DNA from 2 places in the Streptomyces nitrosporeus genome. Region 2 is predicted to be linked to the other one. Evidence: riboswitches for the same ligand, from Rfam matches in the RefSeq annotation. Region 2 holds a riboswitch; the other holds the start of a gene.
What was found. Region 2 has a riboswitch for glycine ahead of gcvP (aminomethyl-transferring glycine dehydrogenase). Riboswitches for the same ligand answer to the same signal wherever they lie in the genome.
Positions count from the first base shown of each region.

Region 1: another riboswitch for glycine. It lies ahead of gcvT (glycine cleavage system aminomethyltransferase GcvT); the one in region 2 lies ahead of gcvP (aminomethyl-transferring glycine dehydrogenase).

Region 1 covers NZ_CP023702.1:2,196,815-2,202,300, reverse strand. Annotated here, with positions in the region: gene glyA (serine hydroxymethyltransferase) at 1-870, opposite strand, end outside; gene gcvH (glycine cleavage system protein GcvH) at 891-1,268, opposite strand; gene gcvT (glycine cleavage system aminomethyltransferase GcvT) at 1,423-2,571, opposite strand; glycine riboswitch at 2,713-2,810, opposite strand; gene CP967_RS09470 (AAA family ATPase) at 3,011-3,685, shown strand; gene CP967_RS09465 (enhanced serine sensitivity protein SseB) at 3,947-4,711, shown strand; gene CP967_RS09460 (enhanced serine sensitivity protein SseB C-terminal domain-containing protein) at 4,925-5,486, shown strand, end outside.
Region 2 covers NZ_CP023702.1:6,689,733-6,695,218, reverse strand. Annotated here, with positions in the region: gene gcvP (aminomethyl-transferring glycine dehydrogenase) at 1-2,439, opposite strand, end outside; glycine riboswitch at 2,639-2,735, opposite strand; gene CP967_RS29625 (PRC-barrel domain-containing protein) at 2,866-3,237, shown strand; gene CP967_RS29620 (DNA polymerase IV) at 3,159-4,697, opposite strand; gene CP967_RS29615 (MerR family transcriptional regulator) at 4,754-5,374, opposite strand.

The sequences.
Region 1 (5,486 bases), 4.5 Mb from region 2:
GTCCAGGGTGCGCTGCTGGCGCTCCTTGAACTCCTCGGTCGCCGCGACCTTGAACGAGACCGCCTTGGCCGCGATCACGTGCTCCAGCGGGCCGCCCTGCTGACCGGGGAAGACCGCGGAGTTGATCTTCTTGGCGAGCTCCTGCGTCGACAGGATGACACCACCGCGCGGACCGCCCAGGGTCTTGTGCGTGGTCGTGGTGACGACGTGGGCGTGCGGCACCGGGTTGGGGTGCAGGCCCGCGGCCACCAGGCCGGCGAAGTGCGCCATGTCCACCATCAGGTACGCGCCGACCTCGTCCGCGATACGGCGGAAGGCGGCGAAGTCCAGCTGACGCGGGTAGGCCGACCAGCCGGCCACGATCAGCTGCGGCTTCGACTCCTTGGCCAGGCGCTCGACCTCGGCCATGTCCACGACGCCGGTGTCGTCGACGTGGTACGGGACCACGTTGTACAGCTTGCCGGAGAAGTTGATCTTCATGCCGTGGGTCAGGTGACCGCCGTGGGCGAGGTTGAGGCCCATGATCGTGTCGCCCGGCTTCAGCAGCGCGAACATCGCGGCGGCGTTCGCCTGCGCACCGGAGTGCGGCTGGACGTTCGCGGCCTCGGCGCCGAAGAGCGCCTTGATGCGGTCGATCGCGATCTGCTCGACCACGTCGACGTGCTCGCAGCCGCCGTAGTAGCGGCGGCCCGGGTAGCCCTCGGCGTACTTGTTGGTGAGGACGGAGCCCTGGGCCTCCATGACGGCGGCCGGAGCGAAGTTCTCCGACGCGATCATCTCGAGGGTGGACTGCTGGCGGTGGAGCTCGGCGTCGACGGCGGCGGCGACGTCCGGGTCCAGCTCGTGGAGGGAGGAGTTGAGAAGCGACATCAGGTGGTCCCTTGGGGTCTTTAGTTGCCGGAGAACTCGGTGTACCCGTCGGCGGAGAGCAGGTCGTCCGGCTCCTCCGTGACGCGCACCTTGAACAGCCAGCCGCCCTCGAAGGGGGCGGAGTTCACCAGCGACGGGTCGTCCACGACGTCCTGGTTGGCCGCGGTCACCTCGCCGGTCACCGGGGAGTACAGGTCGCTGACCGACTTGGTCGACTCCAGCTCACCGCAGGTCTCACCCGCGGTCACCGTGTCACCGACCGCCGGGAGCTGGGCGTAGACGACGTCACCGAGCGCGTTGGCCGCGTACTCGGTGATACCGACGGTGGCCACGCCGTCCTCGGCGGCCGACAGCCACTCGTGCTCCTTGCTGTACCGCAGCTGCTGGGGGTTGCTCATGGTCTGAATTCTCCTGTACGCGGGGGAGTGCTGGTGAACGGTGGTCTTGAGGCGTGAGACAGGACTGCGTCACGTCCGGGCGTCCGGGCCGCCGTGGCGGGGCCCGGTGCCTGCCGCGCCCGGGGCGCGGACCGGCCCGGGGTGCCGCCGCCGGTTACTTCTCGCGCTTGTAGAAAGGCAGCGCGACGACCTCGTAGGGCTCGTGCGTGCCCCGGATGTCCACGGCGACCCCGGCCGTACCGGGCGCCGCGTAGGCGGTGTCGACGTACGCCATGGCGATCGGCCTGCCCAGGGTGGGGGAGGGGGCGCCCGAGGTGACCTCGCCGATCACCCGGCCGTCCTCGGCCACGACCGGGAAACCGGCCCGCGGCACCCGGCGGCCCTCGGCGACCAGGCCGACCAGCTTGCGGGGCGGGGCCGACTCGGCACGCGCGGCAGCCGCGCGCAGCGCCTCGCGGCCGGTGAAGTCGCCCTCCTTCTCGAACTTCACCACCCGGCCGAGACCGGCGTCGAACGGGGTCAGGGCGGCGGTCAGCTCATGGCCGTACAGCGGCATGCCCGCCTCCAGGCGCAGCGTGTCCCGGCAGGAGAGGCCGCACGGGACCAGGCCGTGCGGGGCGCCCGCCTCGGTGAGGGCCTGCCACAGCCGCTCGGCGTGCGCGGGGGCGACGAACAGCTCGAAGCCGTCCTCGCCGGTGTAGCCGGTACGGGCGATGAGCGCGGGGACCCCCGCGACCGTGCCCGGCAGGCCGGCGTAGTACTTCAGGCTGTCCAGATCGGCGTCGGTGACGGCCTTCAGCACGGCGGGGGAGGCGGGGCCCTGGACGGCGAGCAGCGCGTAGGCGTCCCGGTCGTCACGCACCTCGGCGTCGAAGCCGGCCGAGCGCCCGGTGAGGGTGTCCAGGACCAGCGGGGCGTTGCCCGCGTTGGCGACGACCATGTACTCGGTCTCACCCAGGCGGTAGACGATCAGGTCGTCCAGGATGCCGCCGTCCTCCGCGACGATCATCGTGTAGCGGGCCCGGCCGACGGCGACCGTGGCGATGTTGCCCACCAGCGCGTGGTTCAGGAAGGCCGCGGCCTGCGGCCCGGTGACGGTGATCTCACCCATGTGGGAGAGGTCGAAGAGGCCGGCCCGGGTGCGTACGGCGTTGTGCTCGTCGCGCTCGCTGGCGTACCGCAGGGGCATGTCCCAGCCGGCGAAGTCGGTCATGGTCGCGCCCAGCGAACGGTGCAGCGCGTGGAGAGGGCTCTGGTGCGCGGCGCCTTCGGGGAGGGCGGCGGGGCGGGGGTCGGTGCTCATGGGTACGGCTCCAGGGCATGACGGCAAAGGGCGGTCCCTCCCCATCTGTCATCGGAACCTGAGAGGTTCGCCGCAAGCCCCTGAAAGGGGTCGGCTTGCACCTTGGGTGGAGCCGCAGGGCGGCCCGCTTTTCAGATCTGCCTCATCCACGCGGTACGGGGCCTGAGAGATTCAAGGGAGGAACTTGCTCCTTCGGCGCCCGGCGCACACGGTGACCGGGACTCTCCCGCGCGGATTCAAACGGCCGGTATGCAATTGGCGGGGTCATCATCGCACGCCGTGGGGGAGAGTGGGGCCGGAGCCGTCCGGGCGGGCGGCGGACGGACCGGGGCGGGCGACACGTGCGGCCCGCGTCCCGTCCGGAGCGCCCCGGCCGCATTACCTTTTCTTTACACTTCTTGGGCAGACCAGGTGTGGTGACGAATGCAGGGGGACGGCGATGACGTTGCGGCCACACGCGACGGCCACAGGGGCCGCACACGACGCGATGCCCGCGCAGCCGGGCGCGCCCGCCCGCGAGAGCCTGGACGGGGCGCCCGCCCGGGCGGTGCGCGACCTGCGGGGCGGCGGCCCCGGGCCTTCGGAGCTGGTCTTCGCGCCCGGTGACGTGGTGGTGGTCTCGGGGCTGCCGGGCAGCGGGAAGTCGACCCTGATCACGCGCGCGGTCCAGGGACGCGCCGTCGACTCCCAGGACACCCGGGACCGCTGGGCGGCCCGGATGCCCCGCTTACTCCCGTACGCCCTCTACCGCCCCCTCGTGCGGGCGGCGCACTACCTCGGGCTGCGGCGGTCGCTGCGCTCGGGGGGCTCCGTGGTGGTGCACGACTGCGGTACGCAGTCCTGGGTGCGCCGCTGGCTGGCACGGGACGCCGTCCGCCGGGGCCGGGCCCTGCACCTCGTGCTGCTCGACGTCACCCCCGCGGTGGCCAGGGAGGGCCAGCGCGAGCGCGGGCGCGGCGTCTCCGGATACGCCTTCGCCCGGCACCGGCGCGCCGTCGGCCGGCTGCTGCGGGACGCCGAAGGCGGACTGCTGCTGCCGGGCTGCGCCTCGGCCGTGCTGCTCGACCGCGAGGCGGCGGGGAGGATCGAGCGGATCACCTTCACCGGGGGGTAGGCGCGGGGGGCGGGGGCGGGACGCCCCAGGACGGGACGCCCCAGGACGGGACGCCCCGGGGCGGGGCCGTGTGCCCGCGCCCCGTATCCATTCCTCATACATGTACTTCGCGGACGCACATCCGGAAGGTGTCCGTCCGGCCGTCCGGCATCCGGACGGTACGCCGGACCGGTCCCGCCGGGCGGAGGGGCGGCGGCGCGCCGCCGCCCCTCCGTCTAAGGTTTCTGCCGCACGGCTCGGCGAGAGAGGGACTGGGAAGACGTGGACATTCCGGTGCAGGCGCATCCGCAGCAGGGCTGGCCGGCCAACGAGCTCGAAGAGGTACTGGCCGCGTCGGTGGGCGTACCCGACGCGGGCGGCCGGCTCGTCGAGGTGCTCGGCCGCAGCCCGGTCTGGGTCCCCCTGCCGAACGGCGGCGGACCCGACAGCCCCGACCTGGACCTGCCGACGGTCGAGCTCGACGGTGCCGCGTACGTCCCCGTGTTCAGCTCCGAGGCCCAGTTCCTGGCCTGCACGGCCCCCGGCCTGCCCTTCGCCGTCGCCCCCGCCCGGGAGTTCGCCCGGGGCCTGCCCCCGCAGCTCGGCATCGCGGTCAACCCGGGCGGCGCGGTCGGCCTCCCGCTGCCGCCGGCCGCCGTCGCCGACCTCTGCCGCACCGGGCGCACCGCGCTGGACGGGCCCGCCGGCGGCGGCCGGGTGCGGCTGTACGAACCGGACTGGAAGGAGGACCCCGTCGACTTCCTCTCGGTGGTGGCCGCCGAGTTCCACGCCACCGGGGTCGTCTCCACCGCCCGCCGGACCCTGGCCAGTATCGAGGGCGGCGAGCCCGTCCTCTTCGTGGGCGTCGAGTCCGCCGCCCGGGACGGCGCGGGCCAGAGCGTCCCGATGGAGGCCCTGGGCCGGGCCCTGGGCCGGGTCCAGGTGCCCTGGCCGGTCAACCTCGTGCTGCTCGACGTGGCCCAGGACCCCGTCGGCGACTGGATGCTGGGGAAGGTGCGGCCGTTCTACCGGCGCGAGGAGTACTGAGGACGCGCCGCCGGCGCCGAGGACGCGCCGCCGTGACGCCGGGAAGGTGTCGTAGGGGGCGCATAAGCTGGTTTGATGACGAGGTCGCCCCGTGTGCCCGGAGCGACACCACAGCACCGTGACGCGGGCGGGACGGCCCGGCACACGGACCGAAGAGGGGCGGGACCCAGGGTGAGTGCGTCGGGCACGGCGGCGGCCGGGCAGGTCGAGCACATGCTGCGTCAAGTGACCCCCGGGCGGCTCGACGCGTACGAGGCGCTGCTGCGGGCCTTGGCCGGCGGCCAGGTGTGGATGCTGCTCTGGCACGGCACGGCGGGCTCGCCGGACGCCCAGTACGGCAACATGCAGGTCGAAGGCCTCGGCTACGCCCCCTGTGTGACCTCCGCCCAGGAACTCTCGGCCAGCGGCTGGAGCAGGGCGCACGAGCTGATCACCGGCCGGGACATCGCCCGCGTGCTCTTCCCGGACCGCTGGGGCATCTGGCTCAACCCGCACGCCCCCGGCGGCGGGGTCGGCATCCCCTGGCTGGACCTGCGCCGGATCGCCACCGGCCTCGAACGGATGCCCGCGGGCCCGCTGCGGGTCTCCGAACCGGCCGTCGAGATCCCGCAGTTCTACGCCCTGCTGTCGCAGAACGCTCACCGCACCCCCGCGATCCGCTCGCTGCGCCGCGCCTGGGTGCAGCCCGCGCTCGGCGTCCCGTACCTCGCGATCGGCCTCGACCTCTACGACACGGGCCGCCCGTCCGTGGACGCGGCCCGCGCGATGATGCGGC
Region 2 (5,486 bases):
TGCGACCAGGTCACCCGGGCCGGTGTACAGGATCGGGAAGTGCGGTTCCAGTCGCTTGGCGATGTAGTTGGCCGCGAGCACGGCCACCTGCGTCGCGCGCTTCAGCCCCTCCCCGCCCATGAGGCGGACGTACGCCCAGGAGATCGGCAGGATGCCTGCCGACCCCCACGGCGCGGCGGAGATGGGGCCGACCCCGGTCCCGGGGCCCGCGGCGGGCTGCAGCGGATGGTTCGGCAGGTACGGCGCCAGGTGCGCGCGTACGCCGACGGGGCCGACACCCGGACCGCCTCCGCCGTGCGGGATGCAGAAGGTCTTGTGCAGGTTCAGGTGCGAGACGTCCCCGCCGAACTTGCCGGGCTTCGCAAGGCCGACCAGCGCGTTGAGGTTGGCGCCGTCCACGTACACCTGGCCGCCCGCGTCGTGCACCTCGCCGCAGATGTCGGCGACGTGCTCCTCGAAGACGCCGTGGGTGGAGGGGTAGGTGATCATCAGGACGGCGAGTTCGTCGCGGTGCTTCAGGATCTTGGCGCGCAGGTCCTCGATGTCGACCTCGCCGTCGTCGGCGGTCTTGACCACGACGACCTTCATGCCCGCCATCACGGCGCTCGCGGCGTTGGTGCCGTGCGCGGAGGACGGGATGAGGCAGACGGTACGGCCCTCGTCACCGTTGGCCCGGTGGTAGGCGCGTACGGCCAGGAGCCCGGCGAACTCACCCTGGGAGCCGGCGTTCGGCTGGAGGGAGACGGCGTCGTAACCGGTGACCTCGGCCAGCCGCTCCTCGAGCTCACGGATGAGGGTGAGGAAGCCCTGGGCCTGCTCGGCCGGTGCGAAGGGGTGCAGCGCGCCGAACTCCGGCCAGGTGATCGGCTCCATCTCGGCGGTCGCGTTGAGCTTCATGGTGCAGGAGCCCAGCGGGATCATGCCGCGGTCCAGCGCGTAGTCCCGGTCGGCGAGCCGGCGGAGGTAGCGGAGCATCGCGGTCTCGGAGCGGTGCTGGTGGAAGACCGGGTGGGTGAGGACCTGGTCGGTGCGCAGCAGGCCGCCGGGCAGGGCCTCGGCGGTCCCGGCGTCCAGCGCCTCGATGTCGCCGTCCGCGCCGAAGGCGGCCCAGACCGCGGCCACATGGGCGCGGGTGGTGGTCTCGTCGCAGGCCACCGAGACGTGGTCGGCGTCCACGAGACGCAGGTTGACCCCGCGCTCGCGCGCCGCGGAGACCACGCCGGAGGCGGCACCCGGCACCCGGACGGTCACCGTGTCGAAGAACGAGTCGTGCACGACGTCGGCGCCCGCGGCCCGCAGCCCCCCGGCCAGGATCGCGGCGAACCGGTGGGTCCGCCGGGCGATCGTCCGCAGACCGTCGGGGCCGTGGTAGACGGCGTACATCCCGGCCATGACGGCGAGCAGTACCTGCGCGGTGCAGATGTTGCTGGTGGCCTTCTCGCGGCGGATGTGCTGCTCGCGGGTCTGCAGGGCCAGGCGGTAGGCCTTGTCGCCGTCGGCGTCGACGGAGACGCCGACGAGGCGCCCGGGCAGGCTCCGGGCGAACTTCTCACGGACGGCCATGAAACCGGCGTGCGGGCCGCCGAAGCCCATCGGCACCCCGAAGCGCTGGGTGGTGCCGACGGCGATGTCCGCGCCGAGCTCACCGGGCGAGGTCAGCAGGGTCAGGGCCAGCAGGTCGGCGGCGACGGTGACGATCGCGCCCAGTTCGTGCGCCTGCTCGATGACGGGCCGCAGGTCACGCACGGCACCCGAGGCGCCCGGGTACTGGAGGAGCACGCCGAAGACCCCGCGTCCGGCGGCCTCGGCGGGGATGCCGTCGGCCAGGTCCGCGACGACCACCTCGACGCCGGTCGGTTCGGCGCGCGTACGGATCACCGCGACGGTCTGCGGCAGGGTGTCCGCGTCGACCAGGAACACGCCGTCCTTGACCTTGCCCACGCGCCGTGCCAGCGCCATGGCCTCGGCGGCGGCCGTGCCCTCGTCCAGGAGCGAGGCGCCGGAGGTGGGCAGTCCGGTGAGGTCGGCCACCATCGTCTGGAAGTTCAGCAGGGCCTCCAGGCGGCCCTGGGAGATCTCCGGCTGGTAGGGCGTGTACGCCGTGTACCAGGCGGGGTTCTCCATGACGTTGCGCAGGATGACCGGCGGGGTGAACGTGCCGTAGTAGCCGAGCCCGATCATCGGGGTCAGCACCTGGTTGCGGTCGGCGAGCTGCCGGAGCTCCGCCAGGACCTCGGCCTCGGTGCGCGCCCGGGGGAGGTCCAGTGCCTCGGCGCTCCTGATCACGTCGGGCACCGCGGCCGCGGTGAGTTCGTCGAGGGAGCCGTAACCGACCTGTGCGAGCATTTTCGCCTGGGCCCCGGCATCCGGCCCGATGTGGCGCTGCTCGAAGGGGATGCCCTGCTCCAGCTGGGAGAGCGGAGTGCGACGGGGGGTCATGAAGGAGGCCTCCTGGTCTGTCACGACCTGCGAGGGGCAGCACGGCGTAGCTGCCCGAACGGCCTCCCCCTCTGTCATCTCGACCTGAGAGCTTCACCGGCCCGCCTCGCGGCGTGCCGGCTTTCACCGTCGGTGAGGCCGGGTCCGTCCCGCCACATGTCCGTGCCGGTCCTGGTCCCGCCCTGCTTTCCAGAGTGGCTTCGTCCGTGCGGTACGGGGGCCTGAGAGATTCCGGGGAGGAGTTGCTCCTTCGGCGCCTCCGATGCTGTCTCGGAGGGCTCTCCCGCACGGGGTCGGCAGCCGCCTCCAGCCTACCAGCGGGCCGGCCCGGGCCGTTCCGAGTGGCTGAAGCCCCGGATCTGGCCTTTCGTAGTCCTGTGGAGCAGTAGCGACCACCCTGATGCCCCGTGACCAGTGGGAGGTCCCGTGCAGAGCGACATCGATCCGCGCAGTCTGATCGGCCGCAAGGCCTTCGACCGCACCGGAGCCAAGATCGGGACGGTGGACGAGGTCTATCTCGACGACGCCACCGGCGTCCCCGAGTGGGCGGCCGTGCGGACGGGGCTCTTCACCAGGGACGCGTTCGTGCCGCTGGATCCGAGCGAGTTCGCCGACGGCCGGCTGAAGGTCCCCTTCGACCGTGCCCTGATCAAGGACGCGCCCGATTTCGGGGTGGGCCGCCACCTCTCCCCCGAACAGGAACTGCAGCTCTACCGCCACTACGGGCTGGACGTGGCCCCCGCCGAGGGCACGGCCCCCGACCGGGACTTCGGCAAGCTGGCCGGCCACGAGGAGTAGTCGACCGGATCGCGCACCAGCGGCAGCGGATCGGCCGGCCGCAGCTCCGGGTCGTCCGTCCTGAACGTCCGCACCCGGCCCGGGGCCGAACCCGGTTCCTCGAACCGCACGGTGACCCGCCCGACCCCGCTGCCCTGCACCCACCCGTGCCCGAGCGTCTCGTGCCGTACGTCCTGCCCGGCGGACCACCGCCGGGCGGACGGCTGCCCGGCGTCCTCCGGGGCGGCCAGCACCGCCTGCGCGGCCCCGGACTCCTCCGGCTTCGGCCCGTCCGTCTCCGGCCTCTCCGTCTCGGGCCTGTCCGTCCCCCGCCCGTCCGTCCCCGGCCCGGCGGCCCCGCTCCCGGCCTCCTCGGCCGCGGACGGCACCGCGTCGCCCTGCCGCGCCTCGGCCGCCTGCGCGAAGAGGTCCTCCTGTGTGAAATCCGCGAGTCCCGTGACCCCCACCCCGAGCAGCCGTACGCCGCCGGTGGTGTCGACGGCCTCCAGGAGCCTCGCCGCGGCCTCCCTGACGACCCCGGGATCGTCGGTGGGGCCGCGCAGCGTCTCGGACCTGGTCAGCGTCGAGAAGTCGTAACGGCGCACCTTCAGCACCACCGTCCGTCCGGAGCGTCCCGCGTCCCGGAGCCGCCGCACACACCGGTCGGCGAGCCGCTCCACCTCCGCCCGCACCCGGACGCGGTCGTGCAGGTCCACGTCGAAGGTGTCCTCCACCGACACGGACTTGGCGTCACGCTCGGCCACGACGGGCCGGTCGTCGTGGCCGAGGGCCATGCGGTACAGCGCGGCCCCGTGCGCCTTGCCCAGCAGGCGTACGAGTTCCGCCTCCCCCGCCTCGGCGAGATCGTGCACCACCGTCATCCCGGCGCGTCTGAGATGGTCACCCGTGGCGGGGCCCACCCCCGGCAGTGTGCGGACGGACATGGGTGCGAGCAGTTCGCGTTCGGTGCCCGGTTCGATGAGCAGGAGCCCGTCGGGCTTGGCCTTCTCGGAGGCGATCTTGGCGAGCATCTTGGAACCCGCGAGCCCGACGGACCCGCTGAGTCCGGTGGCCGCCGTGATGACCAGGCGCAGCTGCTCGCCGACCGCACGGGCGGAACGGGAGTCGTCGGCGAGGCCGCCCGCCTCCAGGTCGACGAACGCCTCGTCCAGGCTGAGCGGCTCGACCAGCGGGGAGAGCCGCCCGAGCAGTTCCATCACGGTCTCGCTCACCGCCCGGTAGAGCGGGAAGCGCGGAACCAGGTACGCGGCGTTGGGGGCCAGCCGTCTCGCCTGGGACATGGGCATCGCGGAGTGCACGCCGAACCGCCGGGCCTCGTACGACGCGGTCGCGACCACCCCGCGGGCCCCCAGCCCGCCCACCACCACCGGTTTGCCTCGCAGGCTGGGCTTCGCCGCCTGCTCCGCGGAGGCGTAGAAGGCGTCCATGTCCAGATGCAGGATCGTGGGTGCTGCTCTCACACCCCCGATGCTGCCTCACGCCACTGACAACCGGTGGCCCGGCGGGCCTTCGGAGGTCAGCCCGCCCGGTTGCGCCGCCGTGCCAGTTCGTCGGCGGGGTTGTGGCCGACGAGCGTCTCGCCCGTGTCGACCCGCTCGCCGTGCAGCTGCGACAGCGCCGCGTCCACGTCCCGCCAGACGACACCGACGGCGATCCCGAAGACTCCCTGACCGCCCTGGAGGAGGTCGACGACCTCGTCGGGCGAGGAGCACTCGTAGACCGTCGCCCCGTCGCTCATGAGGGTCATCCGCTCCAGATCGGTGAATCCGCGGGCCCTCAGGTGCTGGACCGTGGTGCGGATGTTCTGCAGAGCGACACCTGTGTCCAGGAACCGCTTGACGATCTTGAGGAGGACCACGTCCCGGAAACTGTAGAGACGCTGGGTCCCCGATCCGTACGCCGGCCGCACACTCGGTTCCACCAGCCCCGTACGCGCCCAGTAGTCGAGCTGCCGGTAGGTGATCCCCGCCGCCGCGCACGCCGTCGGCCCTCGATAGCCGATGCCGTCCGCGGGTGCCGCACCGTCCGCCGCTGCCACCACCGCCGGCGTGACCGGCTGCATGATGGTTTGGTCGGCCGTACTGCTGTGCTGCCGGTACAACCCGCCCGCAGCCGTACCGTCGCCGCTGCTTCTCACGCCGACCTCCGTCCTTGACCTGCCATGTCGAAGGTAGGCAGTCGCCCGGGGTGCGTCAACGATCGCCACACTCGGCACGCCGAGTGATAATCACCCTGAGGGTGGTTTCCGG